One region of the Shewanella zhuhaiensis genome, then DNA from elsewhere that is predicted to be linked to it. Evidence: predicted binding sites of a transcription regulator. Region 1 holds the regulator's gene; each other region holds the start of a gene.
What was found. Region 1 encodes sigma-54, which starts transcription at its own class of promoters, with help from an activator protein. Its sites were predicted from a motif close to GTTGGCACGNNNNTNGNNT; they were not measured.

Region 1 (10,371 bases):
CGTAATCTGGGTCTGCCCCCTATGCTGATTGGCCTGACGATTGTGGCCATGGGAAGTTCCGCCCCCGAAATGTTTGTTGCCGCCACCGCCTCTATGGACGGCATGCGCGACACCGCCGTGGGTAACGTACTGGGCTCCAACGTCGCCAACATCACCCTGATTTTGGGTGTGACCGCCATGATAGGCGCCATTGCCGTAAGCTCGCAGACGCTGAAACGGGAAATCCCGATGATGCTGGCTGCCACTGCTCTGGCCGGTTATTTCCTCCATGACGGCGTGCTTGACCGTAACGAAGGCATTATTCTTGCCGTGGCCTTTTTTGCGCTGATGGCCTATCTCATCTGGCACGCGCTGACCAACAAGGACCCGGATCCCCTCGCCGAGGAAGCCGATGAAGAAATTCCCCGTGATGTTCCTACCTCCAAGGCCTTGATTTGGCTGGTAGTGGGCATAATATTGCTGCCATTATCCGCCGATTGGATGGTGGATGGCGCCGTGGGCATTGCCAAGTACTATGGGCTGTCGGATCTGGTGATAGGCTTGACCATCATCGCCGTGGGTACCAGTCTGCCTGAGCTTGCGGCCTGTGTGGCCAGCGCGCTCAAGAAGGAAGACGACCTGGCCATCGGCAATATCGTCGGCTCCAACATGTTCAATATTCTGGCGGTGCTGGCACTGCCCGGACTCATCGCCCCCGGCGTTGTCGACGCCCAGGCCGTAACTCGCGACTTTTATATGGTGATGGCCACCAGTGTCGCCCTGGCCTTATTTGTACTGATGAGTGGTAAAGACCGGGAACTCAAGCGCTGGCATGGCGCCATTTTCATGGCCATTTTTATTGGTTATCAGTACGTGCTGTTCCAGGCAAACTGATCCTTGGCCGGTCGGCTGAATGCCGACACAGACAGAGAGACAGATATGGTAGACAGAACGCAACTGCGCCAGTGGGGCAGAAAGGTTATCGATGTAGAAAAGGCGGCACTGGACAACCTGTACCAGTTTGTCGACAGCGACGCCTTTGCCGATGCCTGCGAGCTTATCCTCAACTGCACCGGCAAGGTGATTGTGATGGGCATGGGCAAGTCGGGCCACATTGGCAATAAGATTTCCGCCACTCTGGCCAGTACCGGCACCCCGGCCTTTTTTGTGCACCCGGGTGAAGCCAGTCATGGCGATCTTGGGGTGCTCAGCGAAAACGATATAGTGCTGGCCATTTCCAACTCAGGTGAGTCTGATGAAATCCTCACCCTGATGCCCGTTATGAAGCGTCGCAGCATTCCGGTTATCGCCATGACCGGCAAACCCGGCTCAACCATGGCCAAACACGCCAAGCTGCATCTGTGTATACAAGTGCCGGAAGAGGCCTGTCCACTCGGTCTGGCGCCCACATCCAGTACCACAGCCACCCTGGTGATGGGCGATGCCCTGGCCGTTGCCCTGCTGCAAGCCAAAGGCTTTACCAAGGATGATTTCGCCATGTCTCATCCAGGTGGCGCCCTGGGTCGCAAGCTGCTGCTACACGTGAGTGACGTGATGCATCGCGGCGATGAGCTGCCTCTGGTGCGTGACAATATCTGCATCACTGACGCCCTGTATGAGATATCCAAGAAAGGCCTTGGCATGACCGCCATTGTCGATGCCGATGGCGCCTTGGTGGGCATTTTCACCGATGGCGATCTGCGCCGGGTGATTGATGCGCAAATCAATCTGCGTCAAACCAGCATTGCCGATGTGATGACCCGCAACTGCATTACCATCAAGGACAGCATTCTGGCTGCCGAAGCGCTGCAATTGATGGACGAGAAAAACATCAACGGCCTTATCGTGATTGACAGCCAGCGCCGCCCGGTCGGTGCACTCAATATGCTCGATATGGTCAAGGCGGGGGTTATCTGATGCGTGAAGGACTCTACGGCCCCATTGCCGAGGATATTTGGCACAAGGCAAGCCAAATCAAGCTGCTGATTTGCGACGTGGATGGCGTCTTTTCCGACGGCCGCATTTATCTTGGCAATCAGGGCGAAGAGCTAAAAGCCTTCCACACCCGCGATGGCTATGGCGTTAAGGCGCTGCAGGGCGCCGGTATTGCAGTGGCGGTGATCACCGGCCGCAACTCCACCATAGTGCAAAACCGCATGACAGCGCTGGGTGTAAAACACATTTATCAGGGTATCGACGATAAGTTTGTCCCCTACAAAGAGCTGCTGAGCCTGTATAACGTCAGCCCGGCCGAAGTGGCTTATATTGGTGATGACATGGTCGACCTGCCGGTGATGAAAGCCGTAGGCCTTGGGGTTTGTGTGGCCGATGGCCATCCATTTGTGGCCCGCAATGCCGATATGCTGACATACCTGCCGGGTGGGCGCGGCGCCCTGCGCGAGCTTGCCGACCTGCTGCTGATGAGCCAGGACAAGTTTGACTCTGCCCATGGGATGAGCGTATGAACCGGGTGACCCTGGCTATTATCCTGCTGTTTGGTACGGCGCTGGCGCTGTATTGGCAGGTGCAAAGCAAAAAGGCAAGCCAGCCCCAGCCTACTGCTTCGGTACAAAAACCCGATTATGTGGCCACCGACCTTCGCAGCATCAGCTACGATAGCGAAGGCAAACTCGAAAGCCGGGTAAGCGCTTCCTACATGGAGCACTTCGACGGCGATGCCCAGACCCTGTTCACCCAGCCGGTGTACACCTTGTTTCCACAAGATGGTAAAGGCGAGTGGCGTCTCAGCGCCAAAATCGGCAGACTGGACAAAGCAAGCGACAGAGTCATGCTGGAGCAGGACGTGCTGATTGAAGCTATCAGTTTCAACGAGCCACTGCGGCAGCTCAATACCAGTTATCTGGAGCTGGATCTCAAGACCATGATCCTGACTTCCGAACAAGAAATTTTAATCAGCGGCAATAACTTCCATATGAGTGGCGTCGGCCTGCATGCCGACCTCAATGCGCAGGAAGTGAAGCTTTTAAGCAAGATTAAGGGAACCTATGAACCTCAATAAGTCGCTTATTTTGGTGCTGCTGTGTACCTGCAGCGCCCTGGCGCAGGCCAACACCAAATTCGATTTAACTCAGGAAGTGAAAATCGCGGCCGCCAACAGCTACGCCGATTTGAAAAACAAACGCATCGTCTACGAAGGTCCGGTAACCCTGACCCAGGGTAGTTTGGTGCTCAAGGCCGACGAGCTCAGTTCCTACACAGATGAGAAGACCGGCAAGCGCATTCTGCTCGCCAAGGGCAAGCCCGCCACCTACAGCCAGCAGGTGGAAGATGGCCGCACAGTGCAGGCCAGCGCCAATGAAATCAGCTACAACATCGACAGCCGCATCATGGGCCTTAAGGGCAGCGCTGAAGTCGAGCAGGATGGCAGTAAGGTGAGCGCCGACTCCATCGTCTATGACATCGAAAAGCAGCAGCTCAGCTCGCAAAGCAGCGGTAAAAAAGACGATCAGGTGATCACCATCATCAAACCTGAGAACTACCAGCAGGAATTGCAGGACAAAGGCGAGCAAGACCAGCCTCAACCCCAGAAAGAGAAGCAGCAATGACGGCACTGACCCTGAAGGCCAGCAACCTCGCCAAGAGTTACAAAAACCGTCAGGTGGTCAAAGATGTCAGCCTCACGGTGAATACCGGTCAGGTGGTTGGCCTGCTCGGCCCCAACGGTGCCGGTAAAACCACCACCTTCTACATGGTGGTGGGTCTGGTGCAAAGCGACAAGGGCAGTATTCACATCAATGACGATGACCTGACCCTCGACCCCATGCACCTGCGAGCCCGCAAAGGCATTGGCTACCTGCCCCAGGAGGCCAGCATCTTCCGCAAGCTGTCGGTACGCGACAACATCATGGCCGTGCTGCAGATGCGTAAAGAGCTCAGCAGCGATGAGCGTGAAGAGTTGCTCGAGCAACTGCTGGAAGAGTTCCACATCACCCACATCCGCGACAACGCCGGTATGTCACTCTCAGGTGGTGAACGTCGCCGGGTGGAAATTGCCCGTGCACTGGCCGCCAACCCACGCTTTATCCTGTTGGATGAACCCTTTGCCGGGGTTGACCCCATTTCGGTTATCGATATCAAAAAGATTATCGAACAGCTGAAAAACCGCGGTCTTGGGGTGCTTATTACCGACCACAACGTGCGTGAAACCCTGGATGTGTGTGAAAAAGCCTACATCGTCAGCCACGGCAGCCTGATTGCCGAAGGCACACCTGCCGAGATCCTGGACAATCAGCAAGTGCGTGCAGTGTACTTGGGTGAGCAATTCAGGCTATAGTTAAACAACAAAGCCTACCGTCTCATATCCGGTAAATCAGGGTGGCTATTGGCCGAAGAACCTGATAGATAAAAGCTTTCTACCTGAATTATTTAGTGAAGGATCCGCAGTACGATGAAAGCGTCGCTCCAGCTCAAACTGGGACAACAACTCACCATGACGCCACAGTTGCAGCAGGCCATTCGTCTGCTTCAACTCTCCTCGCTTGAACTGCAACAGGAAATTCAACAAGCCCTCGACGCCAATCCGCTGCTGGAAATGGACGATGATCGCCTCGATGGCGATCAGTACGATGCCGATGGCGGCGACAAAGAGTTCGACGACAAATTCGATGAAGGCTCAGTATCAGCCAGCGCAGGTGATTCCGCTTCGGTAGAAACCTCCGAAGCCGTGACTCAGGAATCCATGCCGGATGAACTGCCCATGGACACTACCTGGGATGAAGTCTTCACCGCCGCTCCGGTTGCCGGCCCCGGCATCAGTCGCGACGACGACATGCCATTTCAGGGCGAAACCAGCGAAGGCCTGTACGAACACCTCGAATGGCAGAAAAATCTCACCCCTTTTTCGGATACCGATTTGGCCATTGCCACCGCTATCATTGATGCCATTGACGAAAAGGGCTATCTGACCCAAAGCCTGGATGAAATCCTCGAGGCCGTGGGCGATGAAGAGGTTGAGCTGGACGAAGTCGAGGCTGTGCTCAAGCGCATTCAACACTTCGATCCCATTGGTGTTGCAGCAAGGGATTTGGCCGAGTGCCTGCTGATCCAGCTGGGGCAGTTTGCCGCTGATACGCCGCATCTGGATAACGCCAAGCTGCTTATCCGTGAGCATCTGGACCTGATTGCCAACCGCGACTTCCGCACCCTGATGCGGAAAACCCGCCTCAAGGAAGAAGAACTCAGAGACGCCATAGTGCTGATCCAGAGTCTGAATCCCCGTCCGGGCGAGAACGTCACCAGCACCAAGGAAGAGTACGTGATCCCTGACGTGTCGGTGAGCAAAAAGAATGGTCGCTGGGTGGTGGAGCTGAACCCGGATTGCATGCCTAAACTGAGTGTGAATCAGCAGTATGCAGCGCTGGCGCGCACCAGCCGCAATCAGTCAGACAGCCAGTTTATCCGAGGCCATCTGCAAGAGGCCAAGTGGTTTATCAAGAGTCTGGAGAGCCGCAACGACACCCTGCTCAAGGTGGCCAACTGCATAGTGCAATTCCAGCAGGGCTTTTTTGAGTACGGTGAAGAGGCCATGAAACCCATGGTGCTCAACGATATCGCCGAGGCGGTGGAAATGCACGAATCCACCATCTCCAGGGTCACCACTCAAAAGTACATGCATACCCCGCGGGGTATCTTTGAACTGAAATACTTTTTCTCCAGCCATGTCGGAACCGAAGATGGCGGAGAGTGCTCTTCTACTGCAATCCGCGCCTTTATCAAAAAGCTGGTTGCAGCGGAAAACCAGAAGAAGCCGTTAAGCGACAGCAAGATGGCAGAACTTCTGGCGGAACAAGGAATCAACGTTGCCCGACGCACCATCGCCAAATACCGAGAGGCGATGCTGATACCACCGTCGAATCAGCGTAAGAGTTTGTAACCCAACCGAGGTCATTGGAGGAAAGTGTCTATGCAAATCAACCTGACAGGGCATCACATCGAAATCACCGACTCACTGCGCGACTACGTAGAGAGTAAATTCTCCAAGCTTGAACGCCATTTCGAACAGATCAATAATGTGCACGTTGTTCTCAATGTTCAGAAATTGCAGCAAATCGCAGAAGCCAAGCTTCACCTCAACGGAGGCGAAGTATTCGCCACCTCAGAACATGAAGACATGTACGCCGCCATTGACGCCCTGATTGATAAACTGGACCGTCAGGTAATTAAACACAAAGAGAAACTGACCAAACATTAACGATGGAACTAAGTACCATCCTGGCGCCGGAGTGCACTAGCTGTGCCACTCCGGGCAGCAAGAAAAAGGTACTGGAACTGATTAGCGATCTCGCCGCAGCCCAGTACCCTTCCCTCTCTTCCCAAGAGATCTTTGAAAGCCTGCTGGCCCGTGAAAAAATGGGTAGCACCGGCATTGGTAATGGCATTGCCATTCCCCATGGTCGCCTGGGTAGTATCGACAAACCTCTCGCCGTACTCATCAAATGCGAAGAAGCCATTGGCTACGATGCCATCGACAAACAGCCGGTGGACATACTGTTCGCGCTGTTGGTGCCATCTGACCAATGCCAACAGCATCTGAGTACCCTGGCAGCCATGGCCGAAAAGCTCAACGACAAGCAAGTGTTGAAGCAACTGCGTAAAAGCCATGATGAAAAGGAACTCTACCAGGTAATCACAGGATGAAACTCGTCATCGTTTCCGGCCGCTCCGGCTCAGGGAAATCCGTTGCCCTGCGGGTACTGGAAGACCTCGGCTATTACTGCGTCGATAACTTGCCGCTGACCCTGATGGGCCCCTTACTGGAGCAGCTCAAAGGCAGCAGCGACAAGGTCGCCATCAGTATCGACATTCGCAATATGCCTGAGCAGGAAAAAGCGCTGGAACAGGAGCTTGCCAAACTGCCGCCAGGGGTTGAGCTCACCAGTTTCTTCCTCAACTCCAGCGATAAGGTGCTGCTGAAACGCTACAGCGAAACCCGTCGTCTGCATCCATTGTCACGCAGCAAAGTGTCACTTCAGGAAGCCATCAAACTCGAAGGCAAACTGCTTGAGCCTGTGTCGCAATTGGTGGACCACTACATAGACACCTCCAATCTGAACGTCTATGAGCTGGCCGATGCCGTCCGGCAAATTCTGCTGGGGCGCACCGACAAAGAGCTGGTGATCATCTTTGAATCCTTTGGCTTCAAGCATGGCATGCCCACCGAGGCCGACTTTATGTTCGACGCCCGTTTCTTGCCAAATCCGCACTGGGAGCCAGCCCTTCGGCCGATGACCGGATTGGATGAGCCAGTGAAGCAGTTTTTGGAGCGTCAGGTACTGGTCAACAAGTACATCTGGCAAATCGAAAACCTGCTGGAAACCTGGCTGCCGCATCTGGAGCGTAACAACCGCAGTTACCTGACCATCGCCATAGGTTGTACCGGTGGTCAGCACCGCTCGGTATACATTGCCGACCAGCTGGCCAAACGTTTTGCCAACTCGCACCATAAGGTCGAAGCACGCCACAGGGAACTCGATGCCAAGGCTTGAGCGCGATATCACCATAGTCAATAAACTCGGATTACATGCCCGTGCCGCCACCAAGCTGGCGGTACTGGCGTCTGAGTTCAAGGCCAGCGTCACCCTGGTACAGGGTGAAAAACAAGCCTCGGCCGCCAGCGTACTGGGGCTGCTGATGCTGGAATCCGGCATGGGCAAAACCATCCATATCATTGCCGAAGGCGATGAGGCCGAGCAGGCCATGGACGCCATCTGCAACCTTATCAACGCCTGCTTTGACGAAGAGTGCTAAAAGCCCTCACACGACAGCAGGCTATAGCGCCACTCCTCCCCTCAACTAAAGCCATCGCAGCATATTGCACTGCGCATTAGCGCCAATCTTCGTCTATCCCTCTATATTTGCTACCATATTGCCAATTCATCTCTTTGGGGAAAGGCGATGCCATTGGAACTTCTGGATAACGAACAGACCGAACTCAGACTGAGCCAGCTCAACGAGGCGCTCGGTAGCGGCATGTTTGTGCACGTGCGGCAAATGCTGCTCAATATGGCCGCCTCAGATATTGCGCTGGTGCTCGAATCCTCGCCGCCGCGCACCCGCCAGGTACTGTGGCAACTGATTGACCCCGAACTCGCCGGTGAAGTGCTTGAAGAGCTGGGCGAAGAGATGAAAGACAAGTTCATCCGCCAGATGAGTCCTGAGCGTCTGGCCCGGGCCGCCGCCGGTTTGGACACCGACGATCTGGCCTACATACTGCGATCGCTGCCGGACAGCCTCTATCGGCAAGTGCTGCAGTCCATGTCCAGCCAGGACCGGCTGCGTGCCGAGCAGGCGCTGTCTTACCCCGAAGAGACCGCCGGCGGCATCATGAACACAGATACTGTCACCATTCGTCCCGACGTGAATGTGGATGTGATACTGCGTTATCTGCGCCTGCGCGGCTCCCTGCCCGAGGCCACCGACATGCTGTATGTGGTCGACAAGCAGGACGTGCTGATGGGCGGGGTAACCCTGGCTTCACTTCTCACCTGCGACCCGGCCACCCCTATCCGCGAGCTGATAAATGAGAGCATCGATGGCATTCCGGTCAGCATGTCGGATACCGAGGCGGCTGCGCTGTTTGAGCGCCACGACTGGGTGTCAGCCCCTGTGGTTGATTCCGATGGCAAGCTGCTGGGGCGGATCACCATCGATGACGTGGTCGATGTGATCCGAGAAGACGCCGAACACTCGATGATGGGCATGGCAGGGATGGATGATGACGAAGACACTTTCGGCCCTGTGCTGAAAAGCAGCGCCCGCCGTTCGCTGTGGTTGACGGTGAATCTGTTCGCTGCCCTGCTGGCCGCCTCAGTAAGCAATATGTTTGAGTCTACTCTGGAGCAATTTGCCACCATCGCGATTCTGATGACCATAGTGCCCAGCATGGGCGGTGTGGCGGGTAATCAAACCCTGGCGCTGGTGATCCGCGGCATAGCCCTTGGCCACATTGGTCAGAGCAACTCGCGTTGGCTGATTGGCAAGGAGCTCGCCATCGGTTTTTTAAATGGCCTGCTGTGGGCAGTGCTGGTGAGCCTGGCGGTGTGGCTGTGGAAGGATGACATCCGCCTCGGCGCCCTGATTGGCGGCGCCATGTTGATCAATATGACCATTGCGGGCCTGGCCGGTGCCAGTATTCCACTGCTGCTGAAAAAGCTTAAGATTGACCCGGCGCTCGCCGGTGGCATGGTGTTGACCACGGTAACGGATGTGATTGGCCTGTTTGCCTTTTTAGGCTTGGCAACGGCCTTTTTGATGCGTTGAGCCTTGATTCAGGGAGCGGGCAGCCACTCAATGTCCGGCTGGTTTTCGCCGGACAACACCGACACACACTCTTTTTTGGTAACCACCAAAAACTCCCGTGGCGACAAATGGCTGCTGGCCATAAAGCCGCTGCGTTTACTCTCCTGCGCCAGCCAGCCGCCCTCAGACAACTGAAACAGCCAGCCATTGGATAGACTGAATTCGGCCCAGAACTCCAGCAAATCGCCTTCGTCCAACAGCCGTATGCCCATCACCTTATCGAAGCTCACCACACAGCGTTTGCCCTCGATAACCAGCGACAGTTTCAGCATTCCCATACCGTAATCCAAAGAGGAGAGGTGCACCTCTTCTCCCAGACGATCTACAGCCAAGGCAACACCACGGGGATGACTCATGCTTGCCAGACTCCTGACGAAAAGATACTTCTCATTAAAAAGACTTATCTCTCATCTTGCAAGCCCGCCGTCACAACGCCCTGGGCGGCGCAAAGCCATAACTGGCCAGAATCGCCTGTCCCTTGGGGCTTACAATAAAGTCGGCCAGACCCTGGGCCTTGTTATCGATAACCAACAGGCCGTAGTCGGCGCCAACCGCCAGCGCTTCCGGCAGTGCCAGTACCTGCAATTCTTCAAATTCCTTCTGGGCCAGGCGTCCATTGGTGCAATAGGTCAAAAACACGTCCGCCTGTTTCTCACGCATTACATGGGCGTAGTTGTTAACCCCCTTTGGTGGCTTGGGGCTGTCCGGGCCGCCGGTTAACTGGCGCGCCTTGGCTTTGAGTTTCTCGGCCGCGCCTACGACTTGCGCCTCGGCCAAATCGAAGGCGGCAAAAGCATAGTCTCCGGAGGGATCGGCCTTGGGCGTAGAGGTGCCCACCACCACATCGGCAGACAGCAAGGTATCGAGCAGGGTTTCTGTCGTTACCTTAAGCCCGGGCTGAGCGAGGGCACAGAGCTGATTGCGGGCAAAGGGGGTCACTTCCAGTCCAAAACCTGCCGCCTTGAGGGTTTGCGGGTGCTTCATATTGGCCGAGGCAAACAAGGCGACCGACTCGCCCTGCTCAATCTGCTGGCGCAGCAGCCCCGATGGACCGTACTTGGCAGCAACCTCTGC
Region 2 (10,371 bases), on a different contig from region 1:
TGGAGATCACCGATGCAGAGCGTGCTGAGCTGTTGTCCCAGGCCGAGGCGGCACTGAAAAACGCAGTTAAACCGGCCTACAGCGATCTGATAACGTATCTGGGCACCCTGGAAGCACGTGCCGATAACAAAGATGGCGTGTGGAAGCTGCCTGACGGCAATGCTTTCTATAACAATGCCCTCAAGCGCACCACCACCACCGACATGGATGCCATCGCCATCCACGAATTGGGGCTTAAGGAAGTGGAGCGCATTCACAATGAAATGCGCGACATCATGAAAGAAGTGGGCTTCAAAGGCAGCCTGAAAGACTTCTTTATCTTTATGCGCAACGATGAGCAGTTCTACTATCCGGAAACCGATGAAGGCAAGGCCGCCTATATCAACGATGCCAAGGCCCTGATTGACAACATGTCATCACGTCTCGATGAAGTCTTTGCCATCAAACCCAAGGCTGGGCTTATTGTGAAGCCGGTTGAGTCGTTCCGTGAAAAGAGTGCCGGTAAGGCCTTCTACAGCCAGCCTTCTCCGGACGGCAGTCGCCCCGGCACCTACTATGCCAACCTGTACAGCATGAAGGCCATGCCCAAGTACCAGATGGAAGCCCTGGCCTACCACGAAGGCTTGCCCGGCCACCATATGCAGATTGCCATTGCCCAGGAACTGGAAGGTCTGCCCAAATTCCGCCGCTTCGGCAGCTACACCGCCTATGTTGAAGGCTGGGGCCTGTACACCGAGTACTTCCCACGTGAAATGGGCCTGTACCAGGACCCATACTCCAACTTTGGCCGTCTGGCCATGGAGCTGTGGCGCGCCTGCCGCCTGGTGGTAGACACAGGTATTCACGCCAAAAAATGGACCCGCGAGCAAGGTATTTCCTACTATGTGGAAAACACCCCCAACGCCGAGTCTGATGCAGTCAAAATGGTTGAGCGTCATATTGTTATGCCTTCACAGGCAACAGCTTACAAGGTAGGCATGAACCGCATTCTGGATATGCGCGCTTACGCCAAGAAATCCCTTGGTGAAGACTTTGATATCCGTGAATTCCACACCCTACTGCTGAAAAACGGCCCGCTGCCATTGGATGTACTCGAAACCAAGGTACAGTCCTGGGTGCAGGACACCAAGGCACGCGCAGCCAAGCTGTAACGGCTGCCACAAAGGCGGTAATTGCCGCCGAATAAACAAGCCCGGGCTATGACCCGGGCTTTTTGTTTGGCGCGCCAAAAAAGGCGTTTGGAAAGGTTACCTGTTAGGCCACAGGAAAGGCTGATGAAGCCCGCACTAAAGGCATCAGGACAATCTCAAAAGGCATCGTGACTACCACAGAATCACAAGAACACAAGACGAAAAAAAGCCACAACCTGGGTTGTGGCTTTTTCTCTGGAAGCCTGAGTCATCCTTTGGCGTATGCCACTATGACTGCAATTTCCATTTGGCGCCCTGTGTGCCGCTCATTATTATCGTTCGGCGGCTTGTAGGGTACAGGGTGCTTAATCTGTTCCATCACAAAATCAGTCTGGCCATAAAAAATCACCCCGGCATGACGTCCGGGGTAAACCAAAAAACTAGGATGATGGTTTCAAAGCCGGACCGGTTTTAATAATAAACTCTGCCGGCATTGTCTTGGGACTGCTTATCGCGTGATCTGCGTATCAACAGCGGAAGGGGTCATTTCCCCTGTCGATACGGGCTCAGATCGCCCCAATCCAATTGGCATCCATTGTATTAATTCATGAACAGAGTGCAAGTGATGTAGGAAAAACTGCTTAAGCGGATACTAAAAAACCGGCCCTTTGGACCGGTTTAATACATTTGCTAAACGTTTGATTATTTGTGAATTAATTGATTTTATACTACCCAGATCACATCATTATCCGTTTTCACAAACAATGAATTTATAAAATCATCGACGTTCGGCGTACAGTTCCTGATAAGGCGCATCCCAATAAGGGGGAGTCCCGATATGATTTTTGATGAAATCGATAAAGGAGCTCACCTTGGGAGCCAGATGCTTACGGCGTGGATACACGGCCTGCAGCGGCAAATGATGAGTCAGCTGCCAGTCGCGCAGCAGCGGCACCAGAGTCCCCTTTTGCACTTCATCTTCCAGCAGATAGCTCGCCAGATACACCACACCCAAACCGCTTACGGCAGCCGACTTCAGCGCCGGGGCGTTATCTACCCGGAAGTTACCTGAAACACCAATCTCACAGTAATCATCGCCACGCTTGAACTGCCACACGCTGTGCTCGTGCCACTCGCCGTGATACACAAGACAATTGTGATCAACCAATTGCTCTGGGCGGGTCGGCTCGCCATGGCGGGCAATGTAATCGGGGGAAGCCACCAGTAAAAACTGACACTTCATCAGCGGCCGCGCCACCATACCCAGAGGCAATTGCTCCGACATGGTCAGCAGCAAATCCAGGCCCTCACTGACCACATCCACCTTATGGTCCAGCAAGCTCACCTGCAGCTCAAGCTCAGGGTGACGGGTCATAAACTCAGGCAACGCAGGAATAATGTGCATGGTTCCGAAGGACTGGGAAATCCCCACCTTGAGCACACCACGGGTTGCATCATTGAGATTGTGAACACTGGCAACGGCCTGGTCGGCATCCCGCAGCAGCTCTTCGCCCTGCACATACAGCAGATGACCGGCCTCGGTCAGACTCAGGCTACGGGTGGTGCGCTGAATAAGTTGCACGCCCAGCTTATGTTCAAGATCAGCCACCTGGGTGCTCACCTTTGACTTGGAAATCCCGAGTTTCCTTGCCGCTGCGCTGAAGCTTCCCGCCCTGGCAACATGGGTGAAAATGGCAATGGGTTCTAACAGTTCTAACATGAAGGTGGCCTTAAGCTATGTTCGGCGAGCTCAGCTCGGGCCGGGGCCAAAGCTCAGACAAACCAATGATAATCAATCAGATATACCAAAAAAGCACGTTAAGGTAGAGTCAGGGAATCCCGGAGAAACCCGAGTTTTTTGTTATTTTTTAGCAGTATAACAAAAATCCGCTCGCTGTCTCCACTTCTGCCGTGGCTCAAGCAGCAACAGGAGAATAAAAAAACGGCCCCAGGGGATGGGGCCAAACGTTCAAGGAATGAACCAAGGAATGTCAGTTAAAAATCTTGCTGAAAAATGCCGCTGAAATTCAGTTACTCACAACATACTTGCCTTACATCTGTTACTCGCGCAGCGCCTCTTGCTTGGCGTCGGCCAACTCCAGCTTGGACAGCTCAGGCACCTTGGCCCTAAGCTCGCTCTCGAGGGCTACCAAGGTTTCAAACTCATCGCACATCTTATTGGCTCGGGCTTCCAGGGTGCTGGCCTGAGCTTCCATTTCACGCTCAATCTGCTCGCCCATGGCTTCCATTTTCTGGCCAAAGGCTTCCATCTTGGCCTCGAAGCTGTCGCCTTCTGAAGACAGGATTTCGGTGCCGAGGCGAACCATCAGGGTGCCTACGGATTCCTGCACCAGGTTTTCGATTTCCTGTTCGAACTCCTTGTCGAACACCTCATCGATGGAGCCATCGGTTACACCTATGTAGTAGCTGTCACCGTTCTTATGCATCACTTCGCCAAGACGCTCGTTAACGTTGTCCATCAGCTCGCCTACACGGTTGCCGGTATCTTCACCCAGCAGTGGCGTCAGCGCTGTGTTTACTGCCTGACTGGCCAGACCCACAGCTTCGGTTACCAGGGAGACAAACTCAGGCACCTGACGGGCCACGCTGTCGGCGTAGCTGTCTACCAGCGCGCGCTGCTCACCAGTCAAGGCAACTTCTTTGCCTTCCACATACAATTTGCCGGGTTCGAAGCGATAAAACTCATCCCCTTTCTGGCTCAGCACCAGCTTTTGAGGCTCAAGAGAAATGTCATAATTCAGGTTCACATCGCAGCTGTCGTTACTGATCCCGTGGGCCATGGCGGGTACCACGGCAGTCACGCCAATCAAAGTTGCCAAAACTACACCGGTAACAAGAGTCTTGGTTTTCATCGCATCTATCCTTGCCTTTGTAAGTTATATGGCCTGATATAGCGAAGGTCATGCCAACTTTTATAACAAAATGATTAATAAGGAATTAATATAATTTCAATGAAGATGAGCTGAATCAAAGCAAAGGCAGGCGTGAGCTAAATCACTAAAAAGTGATTTTTTTCACCAGTTACTGAGAAAGATAACAAAAAGCGATTTCCTGCGATGGGGAGTTATATCCGCAAATCAGGAAATCGCCTTTAAGATGCGTAGCTGTAATTGAGCGAGGGGCAAAAAACCTAAAAAGAAAGGCTCAGAAAATCGAGCGCCCCAGCTCCTCGGCCAGCAGCTCCAGCAAGCGGGTGCCCGCAAGGCTATTGCCACTGGCATCCAGCGCAGGAGACCAGACGCACACTGCCATATCCCCGGGAATAACCGCGATAATACCGCCACCCACGCCACTCTTGCCCGGCATACCAACACGGTAAGCAAACTCACCGGCGCCATCATAGAGGCCAGAGGTTGCCAGCAGCGCGTTCAGGCGCTTGGTCTCTGTGGGGCTGACTATCTCGCGTCCATCCAGAGTCATGCCCTTATCGGCAAGATAAATCATCGCCCGGGACAAATCGGCGCAGCTCATCGACAACGAGCAATAGTGGAAATAGCTTCTGAGCACCTTGTCCACGTCGTTGTGGAAGTTGCCGAAGGACTTCATCAAATAGGCGATAGCGGCGTTACGGGCGCTGTGCTGGTACTCAGAGGCGGCCACCACCTTGTCGTAGCACACAGAGCTGTTACCGCTCATCATCCGCACCACTTCCAGCATCCGCTGTTTGGGCGCCCCAAGGCGGCTTTGCAGCATATCGGCAATCACCAGCGCGCCGGCATTAATAAAGGGATTTCGCGGAATGCCCCGCTCAAGCTCAACCTGCACCAGCGAGTTGAACGAGTGCCCGGACGGCTCTTTACCTACCCGCGACCAGATCTCGCTCTCTTCGTAGAGCATCATGGCGCCGGTCAGGCTGAATACTTTGGAGATACTTTGAATCGAGAATGGCTCTTGCCAGTCACCGGCCCCAATGGTGGTGCCATCGAGGCTGGTCACGGCAATGCCGAGCTTGTGGGGTGAAACCCGGGCAAGGGCCGGAATATAATCCGCCACCTTGCCCTGTCCGAGCAACGGCCTGACTCTGGCGACCAGCTCGTCAAGCAGTGCCTGCTCGGCCATCAATTAATCCCACCAGAGATCGTAAAGCTCAGACACTTCCACATCGGATACCAGCAGGGTATCGAAGAAGGCTTTTACGGCGGCGCGGTCTTCATCGGTGCACTTGCCCAGGGCCTGAGTGGCGATGATGCCTTCCCATTCCTTGTGGCCGCCGCCGTGGAAGCCCAGTTTGCGGGGCTCAATCACGTCATCGATAAACTTATCCACCAGCGCATCAATGTCGGCTTCGCTGACGCTGTCGTTAAATACCCAGCGTACGTCAAAACCCAGTTCCTGGAACTCATCCACTCGCAGCTTTTTACGCAGACGGGCGCTACGGTTCTTGGCCATGTTTCTTCCCTCTTTGGTTGATGGAAATAGTTGATTATTCAACGCGTTCGAACATGAGATCCCACACCCCATGACCCAAGCGGTGACCACGGTTTTCAAACTTGGTCAGTGGGCGATGATCCGGGCGCGGAACATAGTTGTTGGTTTCAGACTGGTTTTTATAGCCTTCGGCAGCGCTCATCACTTCCAGCATATGCTCGGCATAGTTTTCCCAGTCGGTGGCCATATGGAATACACCGCCGATTTTGAGCTTGCGGCGAAGTAGCTGCACAAATTCAGGCTGTACGATACGGCGCTTGTGGTGACGCTTTTTGTGCCATGGGTCTGGGAAGAACAGCTGCACCCGGGCCAAAGAGCCATCGGCAATAGCGTTTTCCAGCACTTCCACCGCATCGTGGTGATACACGCGCAGGTTGCTTATCCCAGCCGCACCGGCATCACCGAGGCAGGCGCCTACGCCAGGCTTGTGCACTTCAATACCGATAAAGTTAAGCTCAGGGGCGTTGGCTGCCATCTCCACCAGAGAAGCGCCCATGCCAAAGCCAATTTCCACTACTGTGTCGGCTTCACGGCCAAAGGCCTCGGCAAAATTCACAGGCTCAGGGCTATATTCCAGCCCCATGGTGGGCCAAAAACTTTCAAGGGCCTTGGCCTGGCCTGTGGTCAGGCGACCTTCACGCAGAACAAAGCTGCGTACCTTGCGAAGATAAACGCCATCCTCGTTAAATTCTGCGGTGGTTACTTCACTCATTCCTGCCTCGCATCTGCCCGCAACCCAAGGCCTCACGGGCGCTGGAGTGCAGACAACTTAAAACACTATTCAAAAAGGAAGGGGCATTATCCAAAGTTATCCTTTGAGCGCAAGCCCCGAAGCTGAAAAAGTATACCAGCAGCAGCGCCTGCTGACAGCCTGAATTCCCAGCCGTTTTCATAGCGCTTTTCGACAGCCTGCTGCGTCCGGCTTGTCCCCTGGGCGCAGCGAGGCTACACTGCCCGCCAATCCTTAGGGAAGGTGCGAACAAGTCCTCACACAGCTCTGGCTGTGATAGCGACGACAGTTCAAGGCATTCAACTGAATGCATGCCGGGGCATGGCGAAGTTGAATAACGCCGAAATGGTGTTGCTATCAAAGCCCCGTAGGGCGTGACTTACATCGGTATCTGCCGCGTTACAGCTCTTGCGAAGGACTAAGGCCATTGGCTGCGAACTGTGCCTTGCATCTATCCGCTGTAAGCTCACGCAGAGCAAGCACGGGGCTTATTCGCACCTTCCTTAGCTTCACACTCAGGTATTCAGGAGCGGTTCGCACCTTCCATGGCAGCAACTCACCCCAGCGCCTCCTTTGGCGAGCGCATTATCAACTGGTACGACAAACACGGCCGCAAGAGCCTGCCGTGGCAGCAAAATAAGACGCCTTATAAAGTGTGGGTGTCGGAAATCATGCTGCAGCAAACCCAGGTCGCCACTGTTATCCCCTACTTCGAACGCTTTATGGCGAGCTTCCCCACGGTAAGCGACCTGGCAAACGCCCACGAAGATGAAGTGCTGCACCACTGGACCGGCCTTGGCTACTATGCCCGCGCCCGTAACCTGCATAAGGCCGCGCAAATTATCCGCGATGAGCACGGCGGAGAGTTTCCCACCGATTTTGAGGCTGTTCTCGCCCTGCCCGGTATTGGCCGCTCCACCGCGGGTGCCGTGCTGTCGCTCTCTTTGGGGCAACATCACCCCATTCTCGATGGCAACGTAAAAAGAGTGCTGGCACGCCACGGCGCCATCGAAGGCTGGCCCGGTGAAAAGCGGGTCGATACCGCCCTGTGGCAGCTCACCGAAGCGCTGACGCCAAAGGAAGATATTCAAAAGTACAATCAGGCGATGATGGATATGGGCGCCAATGTCTGCACCCGCAGCCGCCCCAGATGTGGCGATTGCCCGGTCGCCATCGACTGCAGGGCCCAGCTCGCAGGTCGCCAGACCGAGTTTCCCGGCAAAAAGCCAAAAAAGACCATTCCCGCCCGCGAAGGCTGGATGCTTATTCTGCAGCAGGCAAACACAGTCAAGCTTATCAAGCGGCCACCCAGCGGCATTTGGGGCGGCCTCTGGTGCTTCCCGCAGTTTGACAGCCAAGAGGCACTCAATAATTTTGTCGAAACCAATGGCTTTGACAGCAAAAAGCTTGCCCTGCTCGATGGCTTTCGTCACACCTTCAGCCACTTTCACCTCGACATTCAGCCGGTAAAACTGCGCCTTGGCAGCCCCCAGGCTGAGGCGCTTATCATGGAAGATAACCTGAGTCTCTGGTATAACCTCCTCCAAGGCGAAAATCTTGGGCTTGCCGCCGCCACCGAGCGCATTCTGGCGAGCCTTGTAAGCGAACTTAAGCAAGAATCCGGCGGCAACGCTGCCGCCAACAAGGAGTAAAACATGGCCCGTACCATTCAGTGTGTCTATCTGGGTAAAGAAGCCGAAGGCCTGGATTTCCAGCTCTACCCCGGTGAACTCGGCAAGCGCATTTTCGACACCATCAGCAAAGAAGCCTGGGGCGAGTGGCAGAAAAAGCAGACCATGCTTATCAATGAGAAGAAGCTCAATATGATGAATATGGAACATCGCAAACTGCTCGAAGAGCAAATGCAGCTGTTCCTGTTCGAAGGCAAGGATGTTGAAATCGAAGGTTATGTTCCACCCAAGCCGGAATGATTTTGGGATGTGTAGCTGTAGCGCGCCGACCTAAATGTAGCGCGCCGACCTAAATGAGAAATGGCGGCGCCTATATGAGAAAAGAGAAAGGCCCAACAGGGGCCTTTTCTGTTGTAGCACGCCGCCACGAATGACAAATGTCTACGGTACTTTAGGCACCGCCCTTCGTGCCATGCAGACCACTGATAAATTAAAAAATTGGTGTTGAATCACAGACTACTTCCACAAACGTATTAATCTACTAACTCACCATTTACAGAACGCTGGCCACTATCTACATTCAAATTATTCAGTGTTTTGGCTGGACCATATCGGCGAGTGCTCAGTGCGAGTTTTCCTTACATCCAATACAAAATCTCGATGCAGTACTGAATCAGAAACAATATTTCAGGGATTAGAAAATTGTTTAGTCAACTTTTAATACTATCTGCCGTGCTCCTATCGCTTGTGACTGCCGTCACAATTGCTCTTTTTTATCAATCAGATACATCACAGATAGGCATTTCACCTTCCGAATCAGCCCCCAAAATAGGTGACCGAAACCATTTGGTAAACTTGCTAGACTTCATTATGCAGTACCCGCTAGCAGAACCTGTTGAGCTGGGGATCCTCTCAAGTCTACAAAAAACATGCATCTCATCCCCTAAGGGAGCTTTGCATCTATCTTGGCAACAACTTGAAAAACAGTTATTTCGCATACTGATGGAACACTCTGATCAAGAAAAAAATGGCGAGCTTTCCCTCGAATTTTTATTGTGGACCGACATCGAGAATGAGCTACCAGGATTTGCTCTCCCGATAGAAGTTGACCGAGCCTTGCTCAGAACCATGATCGAGATTGACAAAATAATGGTAAGAAACCCGATCATGCCCTTTACCAGCGAACAGTCAGAGAAATATCTCAAGCTCTCAGCTCATCTCATCAATCAGATGCGACACTTCAAGCAAATTAAGCCTATCTGATTGATCTCACACTTCAATCTCAGTAAATGGCAGGTCGGCGGCTTGGCCTTGGAGCTGACCGTCGATGATGTAGACCTTGCCGCTGGCAATACCCTCCCCTAACACAGTCTGATAGCTGCCATCGACGTGCTGCACTGTCGTCATGCCATTTGACACCGATACAACGGTCGCAACAGCACGTTGAGGCTTGGGATTAAGCTGGCTAAATCGCTGGTAGAGGTTGCTCATGCTGCATTCCTCAACAGGGTTAAACTCTGGTTAACCACCACTTTACCCTCTCCGTTAACCGCTGCATTTAACTGCCAGCTGTCGCAAACAGCTTTAAATAATGATGCGCCACGGCGAACGCCAACTAACATGCCGGGTCTGATTGGTGGCAGGTCGGCCATCAGCTTGGTGCGGATTTGAGTCTGTAACTTGCTCCCGGCCTCAGCCAACTCGTGAGTGCCCCGCATTCTGGCGGCTTGGTTGTCAGTAATAAGCTTCTCGACAATATCACCACTAAAGGCATCGCCTGCGGTTCCGAAGCGTTTCACTCTAGCGGCCACACCAAGCTGCTCACCACGCACAAAAACCGCATTTGCATCCGAACGCAGGTCTTCACGCTCGCTCATTTCCAAAATAACTGAATCATGCAGCACCACATCGGGGGTGGCTGTATCTGTCGCCCAGGGCGACACCGGCCAGCGAGGTATGAAGGTAATGGTGCGGGTTTCACCGTCTACATCGAGCATGGCGCCAATGCTTGATGCCATCATATTCAACGCCTCTGCGGGGGTCTTTTGTGCATAGCTCCATGCCGTCGCCGGGACGTTGTAATCGGTTATGGCCGAGGCAATGTTCCAGCCTGTGTTAGCCACAATGTCTGAGGCCAGCCCCAGAAAGCTTCGAGCCACCTGGTTGGTATAGTTCACGGCCTTTTTATAGGGTGTTGCCAGCTCTGCAAGCAGCCCACGTCCCGATGCGGTAAAGGTAGCCTGGCCAAATCGCTCACTGGATGCTGAGGTGCCAACAACCAAATAAAAGTCATAGCCATTGACCGTTAACCTCACCGACTGCCCGGCTGCCCGGTCAGCATCGCCCTTTGATGAAAACACCATATTGCAGGTGCAAGCCCATTGGCTTCGAGAGTGCTGAATAGACACAGAGCGCAGTACAATCGGAAGCT
Region 3 (10,371 bases), on a different contig from region 1:
GAACGGACATAGTCGAGCTTATCGACCGTAAAGTGCCGCTCAAAAAAGCAGGTAAGAACTACTCTGCCTGTTGTCCCTTCCACAGCGAAAAATCACCCTCATTTACTGTCAGCAGAGATAAGCAGTTCTATCACTGTTTTGGCTGTGGCGCGCACGGCAATGCCATCGACTTCGTGATGGAGTACGACCGGCTGAACTTTGTCGACGCCATTGAGGACCTGGCTGGTCAGCTGGGGCTGGAAGTCCCCCGGGAACAGGGCACAGGCCCGCGCCGGGATGAAGGGCTGGCCCGCGATTTATACCAGCTGATGGAAGAAGCGGCCCGATACTACCAGACACAGCTTCGCCAACATGCCGACAAGCAGAAGGTGGAAGACTATCTGGCATTTCGCGGTCTGTCCAAAGAGGTTATCGAAGATTTCGGCATCGGCTTTGCGCCCGATGGCTGGGACGGTTTGCTCGGCCGTTACCGCCAGAGCCAGGATGCTCAGGACAAACTGCTCACCGCCGGCATGCTTATCGAGAATGACGGTGGCAAGCGTTACGATCGTTTCCGCGATCGCTTAATGTTCCCAATCCGCGACCGGCGCGGGCGGGTCATCGGCTTCGGCGGCCGGGTGCTGGGTGACGGCACACCAAAATATTTGAATTCGCCGGAAACGCCCATATTTCATAAGGGGCAGGAACTCTACGGTCTCTATGAGCTGAAGCAAAGGCATCGCGACCCCGAACGGGTGATGATTGTCGAAGGCTATATGGACGTGGTGGCACTGGCACAATACGGCATTGACTATGCCGTGGCGTCGCTGGGAACATCCACCACAGCCGAACAGTTCCAACTGCTGCTTCGCAGTGCCAAAGAAGTGATCTGTTGCTACGACGGCGACAGAGCCGGCAATGAAGCTGCCTGGCGGGCCATGGAAACAGCCCTGCCACTGCTCAAACCCGGTGACAATGTAAAATTTATGTTCCTCCCTCAGGGAGAAGATCCGGACTCACAAGTCCGCAAGGAAGGCAAAGACGCCTTCGAAGTTCGCGTTCAAAACGCACAGTCGCTGGCCGAATATCTGTTTGAGACCCTGTCGCAGAAATACGGTACCGACAAAGGTAATCTGGCCAAGCAGGCCATTGCCTTGATTGAAAAAATTAAAGACCCGGTGCTGACGAATCTGCTGCTTGAAAACCTTGCCCACAAATTGGGTATGAACAGCAGTGAGGATTTAAAGAAAAAGCTCGGCATTGGCGGTCAAACCGGCGGGGCAAAGGTGATGGCCCAAAAGGGACTCAAAGGACGCGGCACGCCGCTGCGACTGGCGATAGCCCTGTTGGTGCAAAGCCCCGAGCTGGGTCATGGTCTGGCACTGCAACCTGCTCTGGCCCATATCCGAATGACTGGAATTGGGCTGTTGATAGAGCTGCTCGAACTGACCCGGGACAAGGCGCTGACCACAGCGCAACTTTTGGAACACTATCGGGAAACCGAGCACTGGAGCCCCCTAACCAAGCTGGCCCAGTGGGAACACCAGATAGCCGAAGATAATGTGGCACAGGAATTTCGCAAAGCGCTGATATGGCTCAATAATCAATATATTGAGCAGCGCTACCAGGAGCTCAGCATCAAGCCCGACCTCACCCGGGAAGAAAAGCTGCAACTCCAAAAGCTTATCGTCGTGATGAAGGGCATGAACTAGGGCAAAAAACCGCCCGCCCCTCTGGCACAGGCATAGGCAGATGGCTATAATTGACGATTTGCGCGGCTTTGTGGCTCGGCCACAGCCGCCATCGTTGTAACACTTACCCAAATTGGATGATATCTATGGATCATACTCCGCAGTCGCAACTCAAATTGTTGCTCGCCAAAGGTAAAGAGCAAGGTTACTTAACCTATGCAGAAGTGAATGATCACTTACCTGCAGATATGGTCGATTCAGACCAGATCGAAGATATTATCCAGATGATCAATGACATGGGTATCCGCGTATTCGAAGAAGCGCCGGATGCCGATGACATGATGATGTCCGAGGACAACACTGACGAAGATGCAGCCGAAGAAGCTGCTGCGGCGCTTGCCACAGTAGAAAGTGAGCTTGGCCGCACCACAGACCCAGTGCGTATGTATATGCGTGAGATGGGTACCGTTGAACTGCTGACCCGCGAAGGCGAAATCGTTATCGCCAAGCGCATCGAAGAAGGCATCAACACTGTTCAGAGTTCTGTGGCCGAATACCCACAGGCTATCGCCATGATCCTCGAGCAATTCGACCAGTTCGAAGCCGATGCGATCCGTCTGTCTGACATCATCTCTGGTTTCGTTGATCCCAACGAAGAAGACGTAGGCCCCACTGCGACCCATATCGGTTCCGAACTTTCAGAAGAAGAGCTGGAAGATGAAGACGATATGGACGAAGAAGAAGACGAAGACGAAGATGGCGACAGCAGCGACGACGACGGTGCCAAGGGTCCAGATCCTGAAGTAGCCCGTGAGCGCTTTGCTGCCCTGCGTATTGCCTACGACAACGCCCTGAAAATCATCGAAGTCAAAGGCCGTGCTCACCCTGAGTCCACCGTAGCCCTGTTCGAGCTGGGTGAAATCTTCAAAGAATTCCGTCTGGTGCCCAAGCAGTTTGACCGTCTGGTCAAGAGCATGCGCGAGATGATGGACAAGGTTCGTGTTCAGGAACGTCTGATCATGAAGCTGTGTGTTGAACAGGCCAAGATGCCGAAGAAGAACTTCGTCAAGCTCTTCACCGGTAACGAAACCGATCTGACCTGGTTCCACAAAGAAATTGAAGCCGGTCGTCCATACTCAGCCGATCTGAAACTGGTTGAAGACGACGTGCAGCGCTGTCGCAGCAAGCTGGAAGCCATTGAAGTGGAAACCGGTTTGTCTATCGAAGCCATCAAAGACATCAACCGCCGCATGAGCATAGGTGAAGCCAAGGCTCGCCGTGCCAAGAAGGAAATGGTTGAGGCCAACCTGCGTCTGGTAATTTCTATCGCCAAGAAATACACCAACCGTGGTCTGCAGTTCCTCGACCTTATTCAGGAAGGTAACATCGGCCTGATGAAGGCGGTGGACAAGTTTGAATACCGTCGTGGTTACAAGTTCTCGACCTATGCGACCTGGTGGATCCGTCAGGCCATCACCCGCTCTATCGCGGATCAGGCCCGTACCATCCGTATTCCGGTGCACATGATTGAGACCATCAACAAGCTGAACCGCATCAGCCGTCAGATGCTGCAGGAAATGGGCCGCGAGCCTTCCCCTGAAGAACTGGCTGAGCGCATGGCCATGCCTGAGGACAAGATCCGCAAGGTACTGAAAATCGCCAAAGAGCCTATCTCCATGGAAACCCCAATCGGTGACGATGAAGATTCGCATCTGGGGGATTTCATCGAGGATACCACCCTCGAGTTGCCACTGGACAGCGCCACCAGCGAGAGCCTCAAGCAAGCTACCCACGAAGTGCTGGCTGGCCTGACCGCCCGTGAAGCCAAGGTACTGCGTATGCGTTTCGGTATCGACATGAACACTGACCACACCCTTGAGGAAGTGGGTAAGCAGTTCGACGTAACCCGTGAGCGTATCCGTCAGATTGAAGCCAAGGCACTGCGCAAGCTGCGCCACCCAAGCCGCTCTGAGATCCTCAAGTCGTTCCTCGACGATTGATAGTCAGCGCAAGGCACACAAAGCCACCTTAGGGTGGCTTTGTTTTTTCCGGGCAACAACCGAGGCTGATTACCCATTAACCAATTGAACATCAAGCTGGAATTTTGCTCCAATTGCCCCGTGACAAGCCCTGGCAAACTTCGTATACTGCAAACCGCTTGGGGTAAAGCCCCCGGCAAAACAGCAAGGCCCCTTAGCTCAGTTGGTTAGAGCACACGACTCATAATCGTTAGGTCCACGGTTCAAGTCCGTGAGGGGCCACCAAATTCAAAATAAAAAAGCCCATGTCATCATGGGCTTTTTTATTTCTGTTTTTCGCGGTCGACGCTAATCATCCCGGGTCAGTACTTCCAGCAACTCAATCTCGAAGGTCAGATCTGAGTTGGGCGGGATCATATTGCCAATCTGGCGCTCGCCATAGGCCAAATGCGCCGGCACCTGCAAGCGGCGCTTACCGCCAACCTTCATGCCGATTATTCCTTGATCCCAGCCCTTGATTACCCGGCCGGTACCAATCACACACTGAAATCCCTGACCACGCTTATGGGACGAATCAAACTCGGTGCCATCAGCAAGCCAGCCCCGATAATGGGTGGTAATAAGCGCGCCTTTTACCGCGGCCTTGCCTTCGCCTTCTACCACATCTTCAATCACAAGTTCAGACATGCTCTATCTACTCGTTTACCTGTAAAGGCCTGAGTTTACCACAGTCCCTTAACTGAAGCGGAGACAGCGGACACAGCCGGACACTGCGGACAGTTTTTAGCGTCCACAAATGGTGAAATCGGCCAGATTTTAGTGTCCGCTATTGAGTGCTGCCAACCACCAAAATAAATTACCCTTTAAAATCATGCGCATAAAACTTGGCACAGCCTGTGCTAACCAATATCCCACACAGTGACAACAGATTAAGAACAAGGACTTCACCATGAAACTCAGCCTCTCCGTTATCGCCCTCTCGCTGGCCATGTCTTCAGCTCTGGCAACTGCCGATGAAGAGCGCCGTGAACTCACGCTGCCAACATCCGGGCTTTCGACCCTGAATGCCAGCACCGGCGCCGGTAAATTTGTCCTGGAAACCTCGGCAGACTCAAGCAGCATTGAAGTTGTGGCCATGGTTTACAACCCCAGCGACAAGGCCCCGGAGCTGACTCTGGAAAAGCGTGGCGATACCGCCTATTTGGTGGCGAAGTTCCCTGATTCGGTCTCTAAGTTTGGCAAGTCGCCCTACGTCGACCTCACAGTAAAAGTGCCTGCCAGCTTTAATCTGTCACTCACCGATGGCTCCGGCGATATTGAAATCAGCGGCCTTGACGGCGATATCAAGCTCACCGATGGCTCGGGCGACCTGAGGATCCAGGGCGGTAACAAAGTCACCATCAACGATGGCTCCGGCGGTATTTGGCTTAGCCAGACTCAGGGGGATGTGAAAATAACCGACGGCAGCGGCGATATGCAGGTATCTGATATTCAGGGCAATGTCAGTATCAAAGATGGCTCTGGCGATATTGAAGTAAGCCAGGTGAAGGAACAGGTTGAAATCACCGATGGTTCCGGCGACATCGAGGTGAATGACGCAGGCCGTCTGCTGCTGCATTCAACTGGCTCAGGCCAGGTCACCAGCAAGAACATTCGCGAAGGTGTCACCCTTCCCTAACCCTCACTGAACCCACCTTCCCGGCGCTGAAGCGGTCCAGGGCTTGCCTTGGCCGTTTCGGCCCACCCTTTCGCTGCTTGCTTTGCCTCAGACAAGGCGCAGCTCTCGACTGCATCTACTGATGCCATGATGTTGTTTCCAACACCCTGAAGGGCAATCAATCGCAGTAACAGGCGCAAAAAGAATGCGCCAGGTCCTTAACGCTTGCGAATAACCAGGGTCACCTGACCTACGGTGATGCCAAACTTATTGATATCACTCTTGTTAAGCAGGGTGTTTTCATCAATCAGATAGAGCCAGTCGTCAAAAGCTACCTCAACCTCGCTGCCATCCACCTTAAGCCGCATATCGTAGCGCCAGCGCAGGGCAAAGCCTTCCAGTTGCCCCTCGGCGACACCTAAAATATCATCGGCACGACCAAGCCAGCGACCACCGCCCTGTGGTTCGAGCTGCCATACCCGGCGCTGCTTTTCGCCATCATCAAACACAAAGTCTTCTTCGAGGATGATGCGATTGCCGTCGAGTCGCCCCTGCATGGTGACCACAAAGCGGCGGGTGACCTTGCCACTGATGTCTTGCACCATGCCATGGGCATCGAGGTCTCCCACGAAAAATCTATCCAGCTTCAGCTCGCTATTTACGCCGCGGTAATCGTCGATGTCGGCGCTCTCGCAGCCCAAAAGCAGGGTTGCACACAGCAGTAATGCTAGCAGTCGCATGAGGTCTCTCCCAAAAGCTGTGCCCTGAGACTGGGCTCGCTGGTGTCATCTCTAAGCCAAATCCCCAAAAAGGCCTGCATCAAGCCGCTGTCGTTCACGCTGCCAAGGGATTGGCCGTTAAAGAAAAACTCGCCCTGAGTTTCATCGTTCGCCACCAGCAGCAGGGTATCGCCGCGCTGCACATCCACCCACAAAGGCGCAAGCTTCGCCAGATAGGACTGGACCTGAGCCTCATCCACCCCCTGTTTTTGCCACTCACTGCCGGTAGCATCGAGCAGATCTTTGGCTTTGATGTCCCGCGAGTATTGAATTTCAAGCGCCTGCGGATAGCGACCAATCTGATAGCGACCATCCTGGGTATAGAGACTGGCATGGTAGAGCTCAAGCCACAGCCAGTTCATCTTGCCTTTGCCCACCCGGCTCATGCCATCGAGGGGACCTGAAGCGCTGTCAGCTGCCGCAAAGGCGCTGAGCGTTATCATCATCAGCGCTATCAGCAGCTTGGGCCTTGAAGGGGATCTGATGGCCTTGACGGCCGAGGTTATCGCCATGATGCGTAGTCTCCATTGCCTGGCAGCCGCTGCTGCAGCCAAAAGAAGCCGGGGATTACAGCAGCCCAGAGGGGCGCCAATAGCAAAAAGGTGAGCAGGTTGCCAAGGGGCAGGACCACGGCGCCAAGCTCGGCTCCGGCTATGTAGCTGCCCGCACCTCCCACTACACCGGCAAAGGCCTGCACCCACAGCGGCTGATTGCCAAGCCAGGCAAGACAATGCCCCATCGCCAGCAGGAAGTGCAGCCACAGCAACATCAGCCACACCGGCATGGCGCTGAATTGGAACAGGCCTGAGTACATCAGCAGGGTGTCCATGGTCATGCCAATCAGCGCCAGAGGCAGCAACTGGAAGTCCTTAAGCCGTGTTGGGCTCAGGGCAAAATGCACCAAAACTAATAAACACAGCCAAATCAGTCCCTCACCGCGCCACAGCACAGCAAGCCACCATGCGGCGGTGTAAATGGCTGCACTGACAAGCAAAAACCATTGCCGGGTCATAGGGGGCTCCTTTGATTTTTAAGGGCGCCAGCCAGGTCTTGCCGCCACCAGATGCACCGAACTGGTGGTGCGCTCCCAGAAGCCGCCTTCGCAGTAACTCAGGTAGAATTTCCACAAGCGGATGAAGCGTTCATCGTAGCCCAGGCTGCGAATTTGCGGCAACTCACGGTCAACGTTCTCGTGCCAGTGCTTGAGGGTGCGGGCGTAATCCTCACCAATATCATCCAGGCTCAGCATCACCATGTCGGTCCGCTGTGCCAGCAGGGTTGCCATCCGGCTGACTGAGGGCAAGCAGCCCCCAGGGAAGATGTATTTTTGAATAAAATCACAGCCTTTTCGGTAGCTCTCGTACCTCTGGTCTGCGATGGTAATCGCCTGAAGCAACATCAAACCGTTGTCTTTGAGCAGGCTTTCAAGTTTGCTGAAGAACCCCGGCAGGTATTCGTGTCCCACAGCTTCAATCATCTCGATGGAAACCAGACGGTCGTATTTGCCCTCCAGCAACCGATAGTCTTTTTTCAGCAATGTGATTTGACCTTCGAGCCCGGCCGCACGAATTCGCGCTTGGGCATAGTCGTGCTGCGCATCCGAGATGGTGGTGGTGGTCACCTTCACCCCGTAATGGCTGGCCGCGTAAATAGCCAGCGCGCCCCAGCCGGTACCAATTTCCAAAAGCTCCATGCCTGGCTTGAGCTTCAGGCGCTCACAGATGGTGGCAAGCTTGTGCTGCTGCGCCGCTTCCAAAGTCGCGTTGACGTCGGGGTAGATGGCAGACGAGTACAACATCGACTTATCGAGGAAGCACTCGTACAAAGCATTGCCCAAATCGTAGTGCGCCAGAACATTGCGCTTTGAGCCTTCAATACTGTTACGGCTGAGCAGATGGCTGATACGGTTGGTGACTCCTGAGAGGAAGGCAAAGCGCTTCTCCAGCCGGTCCAGCAAGGGCAGGTTGGCGGCAAAGAGACGCACAACCTCGGTCAAATCCGGGCTATCCCAGTGGCCGTCGATAAAGGATTCACCCGCCCCGACTGAGCCTGACAGCAGCACTTCGCGAAAAAACCTTGGCGACTTCACATGGATCACCGCCTGAGGCCCCTCATGGCTGCCAAACACCAGGGTTTCGCCATCACAAATCAATCGAAGGCCACCGTAAGACAAGCCTTTAAGTGCGGTCAGCAGAATACGCTGAGCCATAGATTCCAGAGTCGATGAAGTGCTCTTATTGGCAACTGCGGTATTGTCCATGGTTATTTCTCCACCGGCCCGGGGTGGGCCACAAAAGTCACACCTTTTCGAAACAGGCTCAGGGCCTGCCGATAAATGCCATACAGGATGTAAGCTGTAAGCATTGGAAAACGTTTAAAAAAGCATTTTAGGCCGGCCTTATCAAAAGCCTGACCGCGCAGCTGCAAACCAGCGCGAAACAGTCGCTCGCCACCTTCACGTTCGTTATCTATTTGAAGGTGAAAGCGTTCGTTATTGACCTCGACCTGCCAGCGATAGCGCATATCCAGGGTCATAAAGGGCGAAACATGAAACACCTTGTCGTTCAGCGCCTGGCCCTTGTCATGGGCTTCATTGATATCAACCAGATAGCAATGACGCTCATTCCAGGGGGTATTGCTCACTTCCGCCAGCAGGTAGCGCTGCTTATTGCCATCACAAACAAAAAAGAAGTTCACAGGGCTGAAATAAAAGCCGAAATGACGCACCTGACCGGCAAACACGACTCGATTAAGCTCGCCTTGGGCACCAAGATCACGGGCTTTGGCGAGCACCCTTTGTTTTAGCGCCAGCACCGCTTGCTCCGGGCCGGTATGTTTGCGAGCTGACTCAGCAGGGCCATTCGCAATCAGGTAGTCTTCAGCGCGAAATCGCAGCGGCCGAAACCACGACAGACCAAATACGCCACTCAGGTTTGCCAGCCGTGGCAGCTCGTCCAAATCCATCACCAACATAGCCATGGGGTAACTGAAGCTGTGGCGCACTTCCCCCAGCCGCTGATGACTCACATGGCCAAAAAAGATGCCACTGTTCATGCGCTCTCCAGGCTGACACCAAAACGCTGGCACACATCCAATGCGCTTCTTACACCATCTTCATGGAAGCCGTTATACCAATAGGCGCCGGCGAAATGGGTGTGATGCTTGCCGCAGATATCCGCTCTGCGCGCCTGTGCGGCCATGGCGGCCGAGGAAAACACCGGGTGGGCATAGTTGAACTGGCGCAGAATTTTGTCTTTGGCGATGACGTCAGTCTGGTTCAAGGTGACCATAAAGTCCGGCGAACCGGCAGGCAGCCGCTGCAGGGTATTCATATGGTACGTCACGGCCGCTGGACGCTGATTGTCTTCATCGAGGCGATAGTTCCAACTGGCCCATGCTGCCCTGCGCGTTGGCAACAGCCGGGTATCGGTGTGCAGCACCACCTCGTTACGCCTGTACGGCAAGGCCCCGAGCACGTCGCGCTCAGTCTCGGTGGCATCGGTGAGCAACCTGAGCGCCTGATCGCTGTGACAGGCCAAAACCAGCTCATCGAAATCGAGCCAGTCCTGACCATTTATCTCAATCGCTACCCCATCTTCGTGGCGTTTTACCGCCGTGATAGGGGTTGAGAGATGTATGCGCTCGGCAAAGGGCGCCACCAGCGCCGGAATATAGCTGCGTGAGCCGCCCTGAAGTACGTACCATTTAGGGCGGTCGCTGACATTCAGCAGGCCATGATGGTGGAAGAAACGCAGGAAGAACTTGAGCTCGAACGCCGCCATATCATCCAGGCTCGATGACCAGATAGCCGCGCCCATGGGCAATATGTAGTGGCGGGCGAAAAATTCGGAAAACTGCTCTTGTGTCAGAAACTCACCCAGGGTGTTGCAGGGGAATTGACCGGATTCAATACAGGCCTTACCAAGCTTATTGAACTTGATGATTTCGCTCAGGAAGCCCCAAAAACGGGGATTAAGCAGATTACGCTTCTGGGCAAACAGAGTTGCCAGAGTATGGCCGTTATATTCAAGGCCGCTGTCCAGGTTTTGCACCGAAAAGCTCATTTCAGTGGGCATAGGATTCACAGCAAGCCGCGACAGAAGCTTCAAAAAGTTGGGATAAGTGCGGTCGTTAAAGACGATAAAGCCGGTATCTATCGCGTAATCTTTGCCATCGACGCTCACATCCACGGTGGCCGTGTGTCCACCGAGGTAATCATTGGCTTCGAATAGACTCACCTCATACTGGCCTGAAAGCAAATGGGCAGTGGTGAGGCCGGATATTCC

Region 2: a site for sigma-54 is predicted at 4,043-4,061, ahead of MJ923_RS14695 (YggN family protein). Genes of this name have one in related genera too.
Region 3: a site for sigma-54 is predicted at 4,533-4,551, ahead of MJ923_RS02680 (DUF4097 family beta strand repeat-containing protein). Genes of this name have one in related genera too.

The regions. Positions count from the first base shown of each region.
Region 1 is NZ_JAKUDL010000006.1:53,017-63,387, forward strand. It holds gene MJ923_RS15820 (calcium/sodium antiporter) at 1-873, shown strand, start outside; gene MJ923_RS15825 (KpsF/GutQ family sugar-phosphate isomerase) at 919-1,896, shown strand; gene kdsC (3-deoxy-manno-octulosonate-8-phosphatase KdsC) at 1,896-2,444, shown strand; gene lptC (LPS export ABC transporter periplasmic protein LptC) at 2,441-2,998, shown strand; gene lptA (lipopolysaccharide transport periplasmic protein LptA) at 2,985-3,545, shown strand; gene lptB (LPS export ABC transporter ATP-binding protein) at 3,542-4,273, shown strand; gene MJ923_RS15850 (RNA polymerase factor sigma-54) at 4,388-5,872, shown strand; gene hpf (ribosome hibernation promoting factor) at 5,903-6,190, shown strand; gene ptsN (PTS IIA-like nitrogen regulatory protein PtsN) at 6,193-6,636, shown strand; gene rapZ (RNase adapter RapZ) at 6,633-7,484, shown strand; gene MJ923_RS15870 (HPr family phosphocarrier protein) at 7,471-7,746, shown strand; gene mgtE (magnesium transporter) at 7,894-9,258, shown strand; gene MJ923_RS15880 (hypothetical protein) at 9,267-9,653, opposite strand; gene MJ923_RS15885 (molybdate ABC transporter substrate-binding protein) at 9,724-10,371, opposite strand, start outside.
Region 2 is NZ_JAKUDL010000005.1:173,055-183,425, forward strand. It holds gene MJ923_RS14685 (DUF885 domain-containing protein) at 1-1,151, shown strand, start outside; gene MJ923_RS14690 (LysR family transcriptional regulator) at 1,909-2,850, opposite strand; gene MJ923_RS14695 (YggN family protein) at 3,191-4,003, opposite strand; gene glsB (glutaminase B) at 4,296-5,210, opposite strand; gene MJ923_RS14705 (YggL family protein) at 5,214-5,540, opposite strand; gene trmB (tRNA (guanosine(46)-N7)-methyltransferase TrmB) at 5,575-6,291, opposite strand; gene mutY (A/G-specific adenine glycosylase) at 6,855-7,961, shown strand; gene MJ923_RS14720 (oxidative damage protection protein) at 7,965-8,240, shown strand; gene MJ923_RS14725 (hypothetical protein) at 8,643-9,203, shown strand; gene MJ923_RS14730 (hypothetical protein) at 9,210-9,431, opposite strand; gene MJ923_RS14735 (hypothetical protein) at 9,428-10,371, opposite strand, start outside.
Region 3 is NZ_JAKUDL010000001.1:620,817-631,187, reverse strand. It holds gene dnaG (DNA primase) at 1-1,691, shown strand, start outside; gene rpoD (RNA polymerase sigma factor RpoD) at 1,817-3,670, shown strand; tRNA gene MJ923_RS02690 (tRNA-Ile) at 3,858-3,934, shown strand; gene MJ923_RS02685 (FKBP-type peptidyl-prolyl cis-trans isomerase) at 3,998-4,336, opposite strand; gene MJ923_RS02680 (DUF4097 family beta strand repeat-containing protein) at 4,599-5,327, shown strand; gene MJ923_RS02675 (DUF3833 domain-containing protein) at 5,525-6,046, opposite strand; gene MJ923_RS02670 (chalcone isomerase family protein) at 6,034-6,597, opposite strand; gene MJ923_RS02665 (DUF2878 domain-containing protein) at 6,588-7,097, opposite strand; gene MJ923_RS02660 (SAM-dependent methyltransferase) at 7,116-8,345, opposite strand; gene MJ923_RS02655 (DUF1365 domain-containing protein) at 8,348-9,139, opposite strand; gene MJ923_RS02650 (NAD(P)/FAD-dependent oxidoreductase) at 9,136-10,371, opposite strand, start outside.